3 regions of the Paenibacillus sp. Y660 genome follow, and region 2 is predicted to be linked to each of the others. Evidence: a T-box and tRNA genes for the amino acid it is inferred to sense, from the RefSeq annotation. Region 2 holds a T-box; the other regions hold tRNA genes.
The links. The T-box of region 2 lies ahead of AC2TDN_RS05255 (arginine--tRNA ligase). A T-box ahead of a tRNA ligase gene usually reads a tRNA of that ligase, here a tRNA-Arg.
Positions count from the first base shown of each region.

Region 1 (5,522 bases), on a different contig from region 2:
GCCTGCTTGAGGACTTGAAGGGCTGGGCGTCACAAGTTATCGATACGAGTATTTTAAAACCGGCTCACTTGAAGGAACGGATTATTTCCCACTTCACGAATTTGGAGCAAAACAGCCTGTCGATAAACGTAACCTCCTTCGGTTTCAAATACGGCATTCCGATTGATGCTGACCTCATTTACGACGTTCGCTTTTTGCCTAATCCGCATTATATCGAGCATCTGCGCCCGAATACCGGTCAAAATCCCGATGTTTACGATTACGTCATGAAATGGCCCGAAACTCAGCAGTTTCTTACAAAGCTGCTAGACATGCTGCAGTTCCTTATTCCGCTGTATCGCAAAGAAGGGAAAAGTCAGGTTGTTATCGGCATTGGCTGTACGGGTGGAAAGCATCGTTCCGTTGCTATTGCTGAATATCTGGGACGCATGCTCGGCAGCAGTGATACGGAACGTGTGCGTGTCAGCCATCGCGATGCCGAACGTGACAAGCATTGACGGGGTGAGAGAATGCAGAGTAGACACAAAATTTTGAGACGTCCGAAGATCGTCGTAATTGGCGGCGGTACCGGACTCTCTGTCATGCTGCGAGGGCTGAAGGAAAAGCCGCTCGATATTACGGCTATCGTGACGGTAGCCGACGATGGAGGCAGCTCGGGTATTTTGCGCAATGAGCTGCAGATCCCTCCTCCTGGCGATATTCGAAACGTGCTTATGGCACTGGCTGATGCGGAACCTTTGCTCACCGAGGTGCTGCAGTATCGTTTCAAAACGGTGCCAGGGCTTGCGGGACATAGTCTCGGCAACCTCATGCTTGCAGCGATGACCGATATTTCAGGTGACTTCGTCACTGGCATTCGCGAGCTAAGCCGTGTCCTTGCCGTTCGAGGAAGAGTGCTCCCAGCAGCGGGCCGATCGATTGTGCTTAAAGCGGAAATGGCCGATGGTTCCTTTGTTACCGGGGAATCGATGATTCCGAAGGCGGGCAAGGTAATCAAGCGGGTGTTTCTGGAGCCTGCCGATGTGGAGCCGCTGCAAGAAGCAGTTGAGGCGATTGAGCAGGCTGACGCTATTTTGATCGGGCCTGGCAGCTTGTATACAAGTATCATTCCCAATTTGCTCGTTCCAAAGCTTGCGAATGCGATTGTAGAATCAGAGGCAGTTAAGCTATTTGTTTGCAATGTGATGACTCAGCCCGGCGAGACGGATAATTACTCGGTTGGCGATCATTTGGATGCGATTCATGCTCATATCGGTCATCATTTATTTGATTATGTCATTGTGAATGACGGCGAAATTCCGCCGCAAATCGAAAGCAAGTATGCAGAGATGGGCGCGAAAGCCGTTTATTTGGATCTAGATGCGGTTACGCAAAAGGGTTATGAGGTCATTGCGGATAAACTTGTTTTATTCCGTACTTTTTTAAGGCATGATGCTGAACGTTTAAGCCATCATATATATAAGCTGGTAGAGAATTGGATGTTACGAAAGAGGTGATACACAATGTCGTTTGCGGCACAAACAAAGAAAGAGCTGACATTGATTGAAGCGGACAGCTGTTGTGAGAGAGCGGAGCTATCCGCGCTCATACGGATGAATGGTTCGGTTAGCGTATCTAGCCGCAAAGTCGTTTTGGACATCTCAACGGAAAATGCCGCGATCGCCAGAAGAATTTATTCCCTGCTCAAAAAACATTATGAGCTGCATGTTGAGCTGCTCGTCCGCAAGAAGATGAGGCTCAAAAAAAATAATGTATATATTGTCCGTATTCCAGCAGGCGTACAGGAATTATTGAGCGAGCTCAAAATTGTATCCGAAGGCTTTATGTTCAATCTTGGCATCGACAAGGAAATCATTCGCAAGCCATGCTGCAAGCGTTCCTATTTGCGCGGCGCGTTCCTTGCGGGAGGTTCCGTTAACAACCCGGAGGGCTCCTCTTATCATTTGGAGATATCGTCGATGTACCAGGAGCATTGCGAGGCGCTCGTTGACCTTGCGAACAAATTTGATCTAAACGCTAGATGCATTGAACGTAAAAAGGGTTTTATCTTCTACATCAAAGAGGGCGAGAAAATAATCGAGCTTCTCAATATTATTGGCGCGCATCAAGCCTTATTCAAGTTTGAGGATGTCCGAATCATGCGTGATATGCGAAATTCGGTAAACCGAATCGTCAATTGCGAGACAGCCAATCTGAACAAAACGATTGGAGCAGCTGTTCGTCAGATCGAGAACATCAAGCTGCTGCAGCGTGAGGTTGGCCTCGATAGCCTCCCTGATAAGTTGAAGGAGGTAGCCGAAATCAGGCTGCTGCATCCGGATATGAATCTGACAGAGGTTGGCGAAATGCTTAGTGGAAAGGTCAGCAAGTCAGGCGTGAATCACCGTTTACGCAAAATTGACGAACTTGCGGAAAAAATCCGTGGGGTCTGAGCTTTTATCCTAGTGCATGAGCTGGTATAATGATATAATAATTCAAAAGACTTAATTTAAAAAAGATAAGGAAGCCAAGCTATACTTATCTTTGATCGGAAACGAGCTTTTGCAGCCAGAAGACGGCAAATTAGAGCCGTTAACGCTTTTGCCGCATGCTAATGATTGAGTAAAATATAGGGGGTATGGTTTCCATGACAAGGCTTCCGGTTGTTGTTCGTCTTAAGACGGGACTTCATGCAAGACCTGCAGCATTATTCGTACAAGAAGCGAACAAATTTTCCTCCGAAGTATTTGTAGAGAAAGACGACAAAAAAGTGAATGCGAAATCCATAATGGGAATTATGAGCTTAGCAATCAGCTCTGGCACTGAAGTATCCATTAGTGCAGAGGGTTCGGACGCAGAACAGGCTGTAAACGCTTTAGTCGCTTTGGTAAGCAAAGAAGAGTTGGAGAATCAGTAAGAAAAAGGGAGAAGTCACGCAGGTTCGATCAGAGCTTGCGGCGACAGCTCTTTTTTTTTGTATACAGGGTACAAAAAAGTCATACATGAAATGCAAACAGTAAAAAGAGCAGGTCCGGAGATTCCTCCGACCTGCTCTTTTTGCTTATCCGCTAACTTAACAATTAGGCCAGCTTCTCGATTACTTTATCGACCAAGCCGTACTCTTTGGCTTCAGTTGCGCTCATGAAGTAGTCGCGGTCCGTATCCTTCTCGATACGCTCCAGCGACTGTCCGCTGCGTTCTGCCAAGATGCCGTTCAGCTTGTCGCGCATGCCGATGATGCGTTTCGCACGAATGGCAATATCGCTTGCTTGGCCTTCTGCGCCGCCAAGCGGCTGGTGAATCATTACTTCGCTGTTCGGAAGCGCGTAACGTTTGCCGATCGCGCCTGCAGTAAGCAAGAAAGCACCCATGGATGCGGCCATGCCAACGCAAATGGTGGACACGTCCGGTTTAATGTACTGCATCGTATCGTAGATAGCCATGCCTGCCGTAATCGAGCCGCCCGGGCTGTTAATATAAAGAGAAATGTCCTTCTCTGGGTCGTCTGCTGCCAGGAAAAGCAATTGAGCGATGATGGAGTTGGCCACCACGTCATTTACACCTGATCCTAGAAAAATAATGCGGTCTTTCAATAGGCGAGAGTAAATGTCATACGCACGCTCACCTCGATTGTTTTGCTCAATAACCATAGGAACGAAATTCATATCCAACGTAAGCCCCCTCCTCAAAAACAATGAATGGTTAAATCGTATTCTCATAATAACGGATGAATAGTCAAAAGTCAAAGATAGTCAAACAATTCTATCCATCCAATAAAAAAACCGTTCCTGCGTATAGGAACGGTTAGTCTGTATCATTATAGGTGTTGCAAGCCTGAACGGCTGATTAGTTGTAATGGCGCGCCCGCAAGGAATCGAACCTAGATCTCAGCCTTCGGAGGGCTGCGTCATATCCATTGGACCACGGGCGCATATGGTTAAAATAGTCGCAAAAATGATTATATGATATTAAAGATGTTAAAGCAAGGGGCGTTCAAAAATTAAATTTGTGAAAAATGTGACGGTAACCGTTTTCAATAGGAAATCGGCTATTGCTACTATCACCAATTTCCGATAAACTAAGGGTGGGACTTGAAATGATACCGCGGGACATAATGAGTCCAATGCATTTGAACCGAATACGCTAGAGGCCGATGGAGTGAAGGATGAGAGATGCGTCAGATCGTTGAACTGCAGCAGCAGCTTGTGCCTGATCTGCTCGACGTCATGAAGAAACGGTATTCGATCCTGCATCAGGTGATGCTGTCGGATTTAATCGGACGTCGCACATTGGCGTCAACATTATCGATGACGGAGCGCATGCTTCGTGCGGAGACCGATTTTCTGAAATCGCAGGGACTGCTCGAGATTCATTCGGGGGGCATGCGAATTAGCGATTCAGGCAAGCTTTTATTAGAACAGCTTGAGCCTTTCTACAAGACGATGTTCGGACTATCCGAGCTCGAGGAAACGATCCGCAATCATTATGGATTGTCGCAGGTCGTCATTGTAGCCGGCGATTCCGAGACGTCTGCTCAGACGAAGCGAGAGCTTGGCCGTGCAGGAAGTCAGGTGCTTAACAAGGTTATGCAGCCACATGACGTGGTCGCGGTAACAGGCGGAACGACGATCGCACAGGTAGCAAATCAATTGGTAAGCTCCTCGCAGCTCAAAACGAACTGGTTTGTACCAGCTAGAGGCGGCCTTGGAGAGAGCTTGGACTATCAGGCCAATACGATTGCATCTATGATGGCGAAACGTACAGGAGCGCAATACAGGCTTCTACACGTACCTGATCATTTGGGCGAGGAAGCGTTCGCGTCTATCATGCAGGAGCCTAACATTAAGGAAATCGTGGATGTCATCCGCAGTGCTCGCATCGTTGTACATGGAATCGGAGATGCTATGGTCATGGCAAGGCGCAGGCGGCTTGACCGCGAGATTATCGATGCTATGGAAGCTGAAGAAGTGCTTGCAGAGTCGTTCGGATTCTATTTTGACCGCAAGGGCGCTGTCGTGCACAAAATGCAGACGGTGGGGTTACGGCTTGAGGATATTGTGAACACTGAGGTTGTTATTGGCGTAGCCGGCGGCAAGAGCAAAGGCGAGGCTATAGCGGCGATTATGCGCTTCGGACACAATGACGTACTCGTAACAGATGAAGCGGCAGCAATGGAAATAGTAGCCTTAATCGAGCAAGAGAAGGATTAAGCAGCAAAGAAGCTATTGGAATCATGATGATTTGCAAGGTGCTATACTCGCAAACCAGCAAACCAGCAAAACATCTTGAAATATATTTATTAATCTTTTAAAAATGCTTAGGAGGAAACAAAAATGGTTAAAGTTGGTATTAATGGTTTTGGTCGCATCGGCCGTAACGTATTCCGCGCAGCACTGAACAATCCTGATGTTCAAATCGTAGCAGTAAACGATCTTACGGATACTGCAACACTAGCACATCTTCTGAAATATGACACAACACACGGTCAACTTGACGGTACTGTTGAAGCAAAAGAAGGCGCGCTTATCGTTAATGGACGCGAA
Region 1 covers NZ_JBXBBJ010000019.1:23,958-29,479, forward strand. The annotation lists gene rapZ (RNase adapter RapZ) at 1-497, shown strand, start outside; gene AC2TDN_RS19260 (gluconeogenesis factor YvcK family protein) at 510-1,496, shown strand; gene whiA (DNA-binding protein WhiA) at 1,503-2,432, shown strand; gene AC2TDN_RS19270 (HPr family phosphocarrier protein) at 2,627-2,896, shown strand; gene clpP (ATP-dependent Clp endopeptidase proteolytic subunit ClpP) at 3,060-3,644, opposite strand; tRNA gene AC2TDN_RS19280 (tRNA-Arg) at 3,836-3,910, opposite strand; gene AC2TDN_RS19285 (sugar-binding transcriptional regulator) at 4,152-5,189, shown strand; gene gap (type I glyceraldehyde-3-phosphate dehydrogenase) at 5,313-5,522, shown strand, end outside.
Region 1: it encodes a tRNA-Arg, which carries the amino acid that the T-box ahead of AC2TDN_RS05255 (arginine--tRNA ligase) is inferred to sense. The anticodon was not compared.

Region 2 (5,522 bases):
CGATTGCCAATGGGTGAGCTGCTTCCGCTTCGGCAGCGGCTGCCATTCGGAGCAGTGAAGCGCGGCTTCCCTGTATCGCCAGCACTGCGCTAACCTGCGGCTTGCCTTCGGTCAATGTACCTGTCTTGTCAAAAATAATCGTTTGGATTCTCGCCAACCGCTCAAGCGCACCTGCTTCCTTCGAAATGATGCCTTGCTTGGCCAGCCTGCCCGACGCAATGACAAGCGAGATCGGCGCAGCTAAACCAAGCGCGCATGGACAAGCTGCCAACAAGACCGCAATGCCACATACGAATGCTTTGCTCCAATTCCCCGGCTCAAGGAATGCTCCCCACATCACGACCGTAGCGAGCGCAAAGATGAGCATAACCGGAACAAACCAGCTCGCAGCCGCATCGACATTGCGCTGAATCGCGGATTTAGAGCGCTGCGCTTGCCGGACAAGCTCCTGAATGCGGTTCAGCATCGTATCATGTCCCGCAGCCTTCGTACGGATGCGAAGCTGCGCGCTTTCGTTGCGGGTGCCTGCCCACACCGAATCTCCTTCACGCTTGGCGATCGGCAAGCTTTCTCCAGTGAGGAGCGATTCATCCATCGCTGACTGACCGCCGCTCACAATACCGTCAACAGGCACGACCTCGCCTGCTTGAACGATAACAATGTCGCCTGCCCGTACAAACTCCGTCTGAATGCGTACGACTTCCCCTGCCCGTTCAACCGCAGCCGTCTGGCTTTGCAGCTTGCCATAGCCTTCCGAGCCGTGCTGCGCTCGAAGCGAGGCTGAAACTTCAATATATTTGCCGAGCAGCACAGCCGTAATGACGACAGCCGACGTTTCAAAATAGAGCGGAGGCGAATGGGCAGCCGACTCTGCAAGCGGACGAAGCAAGCCGCTCTGAAAAACGGCATAATGGCTGTATAGATATGCGACGGTCGTGCCGATGACAACGAGAACATCCATATTTGCGCTTCGCTCGCGAACAGCATGATAAGCGCCAATATAAAACGGCAAACCGATCACGAACTGTATGATCGTAGCAAGCGCGAGCTGCAGCCATGGGAGCATTAGCCATGCCGGCATATGAGGCAGCAAGGGCTCCAGCAGCGGAATATGCTGTGCCATGCCCGTTAGCAGCGGCAGCGTGAGGATTAAAGAGACGACAAGTCTTAGCTTTAGGATCTTATGCTCCTTATGAAGTCCTTCCTTTGCCGTCTCATTTAAGAGCGCTGCAAATCCCAATTGTTTTACGCGCTCAGCAATCTGGGCGGCCCCGAGCACCCCGGGCTTAAACTGTACCCATGCCGTTCGAAGCGGGAAGCTGACTGCCGCCATTTGCACGCCATCCATTTTGCCGACAGCCTTCTCAATCCTTGCCGCGCAAGCAGAACAGCTCATCCCCTGCACCGCAAAATCTATCGTGACATCACGTTCTATTTCTTGATTCTGAATGTCATGCTCCAACCTCAGCACCTGCCTTCCATTCATCGCCGCTCATGCCTGTACCTCTCCCGTTAAACTATATGATGGGCAATCGAATTGCATGAATGGAACATGCGGCTACATGCTGTTTGGTGCTGGCAAACCTAGTATTTCAAGCGCATCCTGCATCGTTTGCTTATAACGCTCCGTGAGCCATAGGCGCAGGCTCCTCGCCTCCCCCTCTGACTTTAGAATCGGGCAAGTGGCATAGAAATGATTGAATAAAGCAGAGAGCTCATATACGTAGTTGCACAAATGGTTTGGCGCGAGCTCCATGACAGATGTTTGCAGCGTTTCCGGCCAATAGGCTAGCTGTTTAAGCAGACTGCGTTCCTGTAATCCAAGCTCGCCGGATGCCAAAGTATCGCTAGGGACTGGGATACCCGAAACACCCGATTTCTTCAATATGCTGCTTGCGCGCGCATAAGAATACATTAAATAAACGCCTGTATTCCCGGTTACCTCAGTCGCTTGTTCAAGATCAAATACGACCTCCGTCTGTAAGTGGAAACGCAGCAAATAGTAGCGGATCGACGCTGCTGCAATCGCGCTGCTCGATAATCCGGCCTTGCGTGATCGGTTCGAATCGATGATTTGTTCCATATGCGCCAAGAAATCCGCGATTTTGACGCCGATTCCTTGCCTGCCCGACATCGCATAAGCTTGCTTCCCGTCCGAGGTATCAATGCCTAGACCTCTTGCCGTTTGAGGACTTAACGATACAACGCCATAGCTGACATGTCTAAGCTGCTCCGCCTGCTTCTGGTAGCCTAAAGCAAGCAGTGCTTGCTTAACCATCGCTTGCGGATATTCCTGGCGCTGATCGATGACGTTAATGACCATATCGGCGCGGCCTATTTTTTTCTTCACTCCGCTGGCGTGGGTGGACCAAAGGCGATCGGAGAACTTTTTGTACTGAAAATCGTTATCGAGCAAGCCAAACTTCCACAGGTGATAGGCAATGTCCTTAGCTGTGTAGGTCAAAATACCATTCGAGCGTACGAGCACCTTTTCCGCATGGAATTCTGTTTGCTCCTTGATATCGCCTTCTTGCTCCGGCTGTTTAAGCACCCAGCAGCCCGCTAGCTTCCCGTCATCCTCCTTACGGAAGATATCTGTACGCTTAAGCTGCTCATACGTTCGCTCCCAGAAGCCTTCACGCACGATGCTGCTCTCCCATACGAGAACATCATAGGAGATGCCGAACTTCTTCATTTCCTCCACATGCTCGCGTACGATTCGTTCTGCTATGAGCAAGCCCATCCATGCTACATTGGAGCGCCCCTCCTCTAATTGAGCAAGCACCTTTGTACGCTCCTCGAGCAATGCAGGCTGCTCTTTGTACGCCTTATTGATCTTGGAATATGTCTCCCAGCAAAAATCTCCAAAGCGCTCATAAGGCTGCTCGGTCGTCGTCTGCAAAACGCCAACCACCGTATCAGCCAGCTGATTGCCTAGGTCATCGATATAGTTATGCACCTCTACTTGATGTCCTGTCCGTTTGAGCATTCTCGCTAACGAATCGCCGATGCAGGAATTGCGCAAATGTCCGATATGAGCCGATTTATTCGGATTGATCGACGTATGCTCGATCAGCACTTTGTTTCTCGCTTCTGTGATCCGTGCTGCCGGCTGGTCTGAAGCTTGAGCCCACCAGGACCAATTCACATAGAAGTTCAGGAAGCCTGGAGGAGCTACCTCGATACGAGCGATAGATGAGGACAAGCTCGGCTCGGTGAGCAGCTGCTCCTTGAATTCACCCGCAATCTGGGAAGGAGCGCGCTTCATTAGCTTTGCAAGCTGCATCGCAATATTGCTGCTGTATTCGCCATGCTCCAGATTAACGGGATGCTCCACCGCTATCCTCAGATTTACAGGCCGCTGCAGCCCGGCCTCCGATAACATTCGCTGCATAATAACCTCAATCGCCGCAATGATTTGTTCATTAATCATTCCCATTCCTCCATTCGCATAAAAAATACAAAAAGGCCCCCGTCTCTAAAATAAGAGACGAGAGCCGTAAAGATCCCGTGGTACCACTCTAAGTGCCAAGCGTGCAAGCTGCTTGACCCCTCGTTTTCGTAACGGTCCATGACCGGATTTGCCTACTGCTGCTTACTTCGGTTCGGCAAACCATTTCCTGGGTCCGCTTCATCTAAGACATCCGTACCGGCTTCCACTGACCCGGCTCGCTGCAACTATCCGTCATAGATTACTGTCCCATTCACTAATGTTGTGATTTCCAATTGATTGCTTAGAAATATTTATACAGGATCGTCTTTGCTATGTCAAGCTGGAATAACCATTGACATAGCTATAGCTGCTGGTTATCAAAAAAGTGAAGCACCCATTACCAGCAATCTTGCTCATTTAGAACAAATCGGTCATTATCGATCGTCAGCTCAGCTCTTCCGGTTAACGATTCCGTATATCCACAAGCGATATTTTCTCTCGTAATCCCTCTAGAATCCGTGTATTTTAAGTAGACAGCGCCTTCGCCCGTTAATTGCAGCTGCGGTTTAATTCGAACGCTGTCGCCAGCTTTTATTGTCTTCGTATACTTATGCTCCGATGAGCCTGAGACCATTCCCATCTCCACCGAAACGATGTCATAGTCAGAATCGTTATTCAACGTGACGGCAAAAGGCATGAACATGTTAAAATTGTTCGTATTCGTTCTAAGCCAATTAAAGACAAAAATAATTAGCAATAAAGCCATAACAGCCAATAAGATGTACCCGTTTCTCGTTTTCATTTTTTGTTCCTGCTCCCAGATCTGTTAGTCATTCTCTAAAAGAAAGAATATAATGGAATTTTTCTTTCACATAAATAAGACGCTCCATTCGTAAAAAATGTTACATGTCCGCAAAAAAAAGCCTCCGCCGAATGACGGAAGCCTTTGTATTTCATGCTTGAAAATCAAGGACTGCTATTGTTCAGTCAAAATGATCGGACCATCATCGGTGATCGCCAGCGTATGCTCATATTGAGCCGACAGACCGCCATCGACCGTTCTTGCCGTCCATCCGTCTGCATCAATTTTACTGTGGTATTTTCCCGTATTCAACATCGGCTCAATGGTCAGCACCATACCCGCCTTTAAGCGCGTGCCTCTATGCGGAGGTCCATAATGGGGCACTTGAGGCTCTTCATGCATTTTCTGGCCGATGCCATGACCAATAAAGTCTCGGACGACCGAGAACCCTTGCGCTTCAGCATAGACTTGAATTGCATGCGATATGTCACCGATCCGGTTTCCAACTACAGCCTGTTCAATGCCTTTATAGAGCGACTCCTTGGTGACATCGAGCAGCCTTTGCGCCTCTGCCGACACATTCCCAACCGTATAGGACCAAGCCGAATCGGCGAGCCAGCCATCCAATTTAACGACCATATCAACCGTTACGATATCGCCTTCCACCAGTACGGTTTGACTAGGAAAGCCATGGCAAATGACATCGTTAATTGAAGCGCAAGTCGCGAACGGATATCCATTATACCCTTTTTGCTCCGGCGTCGCGCCATGCTTTTCCAAAAAAGCTTCAACAAATTGATCGATTTCTAAAGTGGTAATGCCAGCACGGATGAAAGAGCGCAGCTCCCGGTGGCAGGCTGCCAATACTTCACCCGCTTTTTTCATTTTCATCATTTCTTCCTGCGTCTTGATAACAATCATTTCAATCACCTAATCCTTCACTTCAATTACGCCGCAGCCTGAAGTTTTCTCTAAAATGTATAATCGGTTTTAAAATAAGAATACCCCAGCTTGCGCTCCAAGTTAGCTCCTGAAGTATGTATGCTTCAGTATATGTTCGAATGGTTTATTCGTTAACGGAATAGAACCAGCTTAGCGGAAACGTTAAGGATTCTTGATCAGTTCTTTCTTCCAAAAATCGATCACCGTATGATCTTCCAATTCCATTGACGACCATGAGACCTTATATTTAAATCCATGCTTTTCCATCATTGTTATTGTGTTCTGCACTTCTTCATTGCTCACTCTCAGCTCCATTGACAACGAATTTTTTAATATCGACATCAA
Region 2 covers NZ_JBXBBJ010000003.1:72,544-78,065, forward strand. The annotation lists gene AC2TDN_RS05250 (heavy metal translocating P-type ATPase) at 1-1,486, opposite strand, end outside; gene AC2TDN_RS05255 (arginine--tRNA ligase) at 1,559-3,433, opposite strand; T-box leader at 3,484-3,717, opposite strand; gene AC2TDN_RS05260 (hypothetical protein) at 3,831-4,235, opposite strand; gene map (type I methionyl aminopeptidase) at 4,410-5,156, opposite strand; gene AC2TDN_RS05270 (hypothetical protein) at 5,340-5,522, opposite strand, start outside.

Region 3 (5,522 bases), on a different contig from region 2:
TCCGGATTTTTTTATTAATATGAACGTTGTTGACTATGAATTAAACCAGATTAAGCTCGACGTTGATGTTGCCGCGAGTTGCTCTCGAATATGGGCATACTTGATGAGCCGCTTCGACCAATTCCTTAGCTACATCCTGCTCTACACCTGCAACCGAAATATCCAGCTTCGCACCAAGCTCATAGCCTCCGCCATCATCCTTGCCAAGTGTAACATGAGCAGTCACTTCTGTTTTTTCCACTTTAATCTTTTTCATTCGAGCCACTAGGTTAAGCGCGCTCTCAAAGCATGCCGCATAGCCTGCTGCAAATAGCTGCTCTGGATTGGTCGCTCCGCCTACTCCTCCAAGCTCTTTAGGAGCTTTCACTTCAAGATTCAAAATATTATCGCTCGATACGAGTTTGCCGTCTCTTCCACCTGTTGCTGTTACTGTAGCTGTGTATAAATTTTTCATGTTCAATTCCTCCAATTAGGTTATTTTGTTCGATCTTGATGTTCGAATAGCTGCAAAAGAAACGGTACGGGCATGCTGCATGCCGTCATTTGTTTGACATCATGCTTTCTTATAACCCAAATCCTCTTGTTCTATTCTCTTCAGCAGAACCAACAGCATTTATTTAATTCTATACAATTTAGTTTTATACAATTTAATATACACCTTTCTTCCATCGATGTCAATAGCCCAATCCTAACTTCACAACAAAAAAAGCGGCCATCTCCCTATTTTCTCGGAGGCGGTCGCCTGCTGCACGTATTCGATTGATGAGACATTGCGTTTTATATATCTGCCTTCTTACCAAGGCGATTATTTAAATACGAGCGATTAGCCAATATCCGCTCATCCGATGGTCTGAAAATGGCCGCCTTCTCGTTATGCTCATACGCTTTTTCGTACTCGCCAATCCGATCATAGCAGACGCATAGCTGCAAATTCGGCAGCCATGTGGAGCAGGCTAAGTTCTCAAAGCCCAAGCTCTCCTCCGGCTTCTCAGTCGTTAACGCGAGCCTGTACCAGTAAATGGCCAGCTTATGTTCATTTCTCTGCATGAAATAATAGCCTAATCGACAGCAAAACTCCGCTCTCGGCTTGTCATAATGAAAGGAGCGTAAGATGGAATCGAGCATATTGCGCGTGTCATGAAGCTCGTCATAACAATCGGACAGCCTGCTGCAGGCAGTCACATTATCTTCGATCCAGCCTTTTTCCGTGGCAAGAAATTGATTGTAATATTTTATGGCAGCCTCAAATTTTCCATGGTCCTTAAGCTCGTTGGCGTAATAAAACAAATCGCGCGGAGAAAAGCTTTCCCCTTTGGCTAAGCGCTGCTCATATATGTTCAAATTGCGATCACTGTCATGGTGAATGCTGCTATGCGTTACCGCCACGTCACTATGCAAGATGTGGCCATACACCTCTAGGTATTCATGTACCGGGCCAATCCATTTAAATGCCCGATCCCGCCTCACAAGCCGATTGCGCCTTAATTTAGTGGTGACGTTGCCGAATTCATCGAATGCCAGATGATATTCCATCGAGACCGAGTCGACGTCCGGGCTTAAATGCTGCTTTAAGCTTATCAGCTTCTGGCGATCAGATTCCTTCAAAATATCATCAGCATCCAGCCACATAATATGCGACTTTGTTGCCAAAGAAAAAGCAAAGTTGCGGGCTGCTGCGAAATCATCGATCCAGGTAAAATGCTCAATTCGTTCGGTGAATTCACTTGCAACCTGCTCCGTCGAATCGGTAGAGCCTGTATCCACAATAATAATCTCATCGGCGATATCTTTTATGGAGGAAAGACATCGCCCGAGTGTTTTTTCTTCATTTTTGACAATTAAGCACAGGCTTATGGAAACCAACGAAATCACACTCCCGCGAGTCGATTAGATTGATTCATCATATTCCAGTGTGATTGTTCTGTTACTTTTGGAGTATTAACGGCGCTGCCCCAAGTAAAAAAGAACCCAAAGGATTTCTCCAACGAGGTCTTGCCAACAGCTTCTAATCGATTTCAGGGATATCGGCTTCACGATCTCTAACTTCAAGGATACGAGGCAGCTGCTCAAAAAATACATCAACGACCCGCGGGTCAAAATGGCGGCCACGCTCTCCCTCAATCAGCGCTAGTATTTGATCCAGCGGCCAAGCCGCTTTATAGATACGTGAACTGCCTAATGCGTCAAAAACATCCGCTATCGCCGTAATCCGTCCATATATGTGGATGTCTTCTCCTTTAAGGCCTTGCGGGTAACCCGAACCGTCCCATTTCTCATGATGCTGCAAAGCAACGATCGCCGCAGCCCGAAGAAGCTGCCGCTTCGAATTTCGCAGAAGCCGGAAGCCAATATCTGAGTGCTGCTTCATCTGCTCGAACTCTTCATCCGATAGCTTCCCAGGCTTTTGCAGGATAGAATCAGGTATGGCTACTTTGCCGATATCATGCATCGGCGAGGCGTTCCGAAGCATGTCTGCTTCCGTCTCATTCATTCCTAAACCTAACGCTAATAGATATGAATAATGGGCGACTCGATTAACATGATTGCCTGTTTCCTTAGAGCGGCCCTCGCCAATTTTGCCCATCGCCAATATAATCTCTTTTTGCGTCTCGATAATTTCATCATTGAGCATGATCGATTCTAACGATTTTCCTGAATAGGCTGCAGCAAGCGACAAATAATCCATATCCTGAGTCGAAAAGGTCTGTTTCTCTGTCAACTTGTTGATAGCCTGATACGCACCGATGACTTCTCCCTGATTATTGCGAAAAGGAATGGTCATAATCGACTTTGTCCGGTACCCCGTCTTTCGGTCGTTATCCGGGTTATGTCTGGGATCTTCGTAGGCATCATCGATAAAAATAGGCTGCCCCGTGCTAATCGAGCTTCCTACGAGCCCGCTTCCATATGGTATACGAATCTCCCCGACACCGTGAGCGACAACTGTAAAAAGCTCATTGCGAGCGACATCAATGAGCCACACGGTACAACGGTCAGCAACAACCATTTCTCTCCCCATATTCGCCATTAAAACAAGCACGGATTCCAATTTTTTCTCATTAGCAATTTTTGCTGTATATTCGAAGATCACCTTAAGCATCTGTTCAGGCGACAAATCTAATCTATAAGAATGGGGTTCATTGTAGTCTTGATACATGCAGAGCACTCCTCCGGCCGTTCGAGCTCAATACCACTACATCTATTCGCCTTCATGGCATTTAAATCCTGCTTTTCATACATTATTTGAGAGGTTTTTCGACAAAAAATGCATGGTTTACATTTGCTTTAGGAATCTTGCTTACTTAAAAGCGCACATGCTATAATAACTATTGCTGCGCGTCCGTAGCTCATCCGGATAGAGCAAACGTTTCCTAAACGTTAGGTGGGAGGTTCGAGCCCTCTCGGGCGCGCCATATCTAATTATCTCGCATACATAATCACGACCTTCTGCAAATAATCGTAGAAGGTTTTTTGTTGTAAAAAATGATAGCTTCGATATGTTGACTACAGAACGTCTGTTCGCATATAATGTGCATGAGGTGATTTACATATGGCGATGCCGTTATTCGAAATAAACGATCCAGCTCTACAACGTCCACCTGCAAGCGAGGAGATTCAGCTTATACATGATTCCATTATCCTTCCGCTAACGCTTGTCGTAGTCGAACGCAATAGGCGCGAGCTGGACCGTAAAGCCCGGACATTACGTTCTATATTCGCTAAAGCAGCGGCTCTTATCATGCTGCAAATAAAGGCTGATTTGACTACGAACACCAAGGCAATGATCCGTAAAGGCATTACCGTTTGTATGGACAACAGCTTTAATGGCAACATTAGCTATCGCTATAATTGCCGTGGATTCGAAGAAACAGCAGCCTTCTCTCACGAATACATACGCAATGAAATAAATAAACGAATTTCTGCTTATAATGCTGAGATTTTCACTCAAGATGCTTCCATCCACTCGAACATGAACAGCATATAATCGCAGGCACTCTCCATGGAGTCTCGTTATTAACGAGGCTTTTTTTTGCAGTTCTTCAAGTGCAAATTCACTTAAAGCACGCTGGCTTTGAAAAATTGTAACCTGTACGATGTTCGCTGCGTAAAAATAAAAGTAAGCAAAATGCTATTTTTGCATACTCTGCCATGGATATCTGTAATCACCTAATTAGGAGGAATAAAAATGAAGGCTGCAGGTACGCTGCTATTAGTTACTGCCATAATTGAAGCTATTTTAGGCTTTCCCGTACTGGGGGGCGCGTTGGTCATATTCTCTGGATACACCCTGTTGTTCGCAGCGCTTGTTCTTCACATCGTGACGCTTGTGTTTTGCTCCCAGCATAATAAACCGATCGTGGGCAGCATTCTTGGTATCGTTACATCGGTACTGGCTTGGATTCCAATTCTCGGCATGATCATGCACCTTACGACGGCCGTATTTCTATTCATTGCTGCATCCAAAAAAGATCAGCACGTCAATCCGCCATACCCGCCCGCTCCGGGCAGCTTCTAATCACCAAAGAGGGCTATCCCACCGTAGAATTTTCTACAGGAGGATAGCCCTCTCTTATGGTTTAAGCACGAGCCTCGCTATTTAACCGGCTAATCATATTCCTTCTCCTGTGTACGCTCAGGATCAATCCCATCGCCATTAGTTCGAGAATGCCGTTTGTTCCGCCATAGGAGACGAATGGCATATTCGTTGCATTTACCGGCAGCAGTCCGAACGACATGAGTATACTCCATACAAAATGAAATCCGATAATTGAAAAAATCCCCGTTACAATCCCTTTCGCATAGGAGTCCTTCAAATCTCTAATTAATCGAATCGTTCTGAAGATAAAAAGCAGTGTAACCAATATGATTGCTCCGCCGAATACCCATCCAAGACTATAAATCAAATAGGTAAATATCATTTCACTTTGTAGATATCGAATGGTTTCGATCTGTGCCCCGAAGCCTTGCCCCCACATGCCGCCTAAACGAATGGCTTCTATAGATTGATGTGTAGCATAACTCACGCCGTAAGCATTGTCTTGATTTAGAAAACCCATATACCGTTGCCATACATTGTGGTATTGAGTATTTCCCATGAGGAGCACCAGACCTGCTGCCGCAAATGAAGCCACACTAGCGAAAAAGAGCTTGTATGCTTTGGCAACAAAAAGCATCACTATCATTAGTCCGATCGCATATATAGAAAAATCACGTAACGAGTTGCCTTGGAAAAACAATAGAGTTGGCACGCATATATATAAAAATAGCATTTTACCAAGCTGTAAAGACTGTTTAACTGTCCCCTGCTTCAACTTCTGCTTAGTAAGCAACGTCCCTGCAAATGCAATTATAAGCAAATAGGATGAAATCCCATAGACATCCAAGTTAAACGGCCCAATCATTATCCAGCGCTTCGCACCATTCACCGCTATACCGATTTCATTACAGACTACCATCAGCGAAACAGTACCCATGTAAAGGTGCCAGGAATATTTCCTCAATTTCCGATAATCCAAAAAATA
Region 3 covers NZ_JBXBBJ010000023.1:57,325-62,846, forward strand. The annotation lists gene AC2TDN_RS20990 (organic hydroperoxide resistance protein) at 41-454, opposite strand; gene AC2TDN_RS20995 (glycosyltransferase) at 778-1,863, opposite strand; gene AC2TDN_RS21000 (HD domain-containing phosphohydrolase) at 2,006-3,157, opposite strand; tRNA gene AC2TDN_RS21005 (tRNA-Arg) at 3,337-3,413, shown strand; gene AC2TDN_RS21010 (YhjD family protein) at 3,551-3,985, shown strand; gene AC2TDN_RS21015 (hypothetical protein) at 4,187-4,516, shown strand; gene AC2TDN_RS21020 (FtsW/RodA/SpoVE family cell cycle protein) at 4,578-5,522, opposite strand, start outside.
Region 3: it encodes a tRNA-Arg, which carries the amino acid that the T-box ahead of AC2TDN_RS05255 (arginine--tRNA ligase) is inferred to sense. The anticodon was not compared.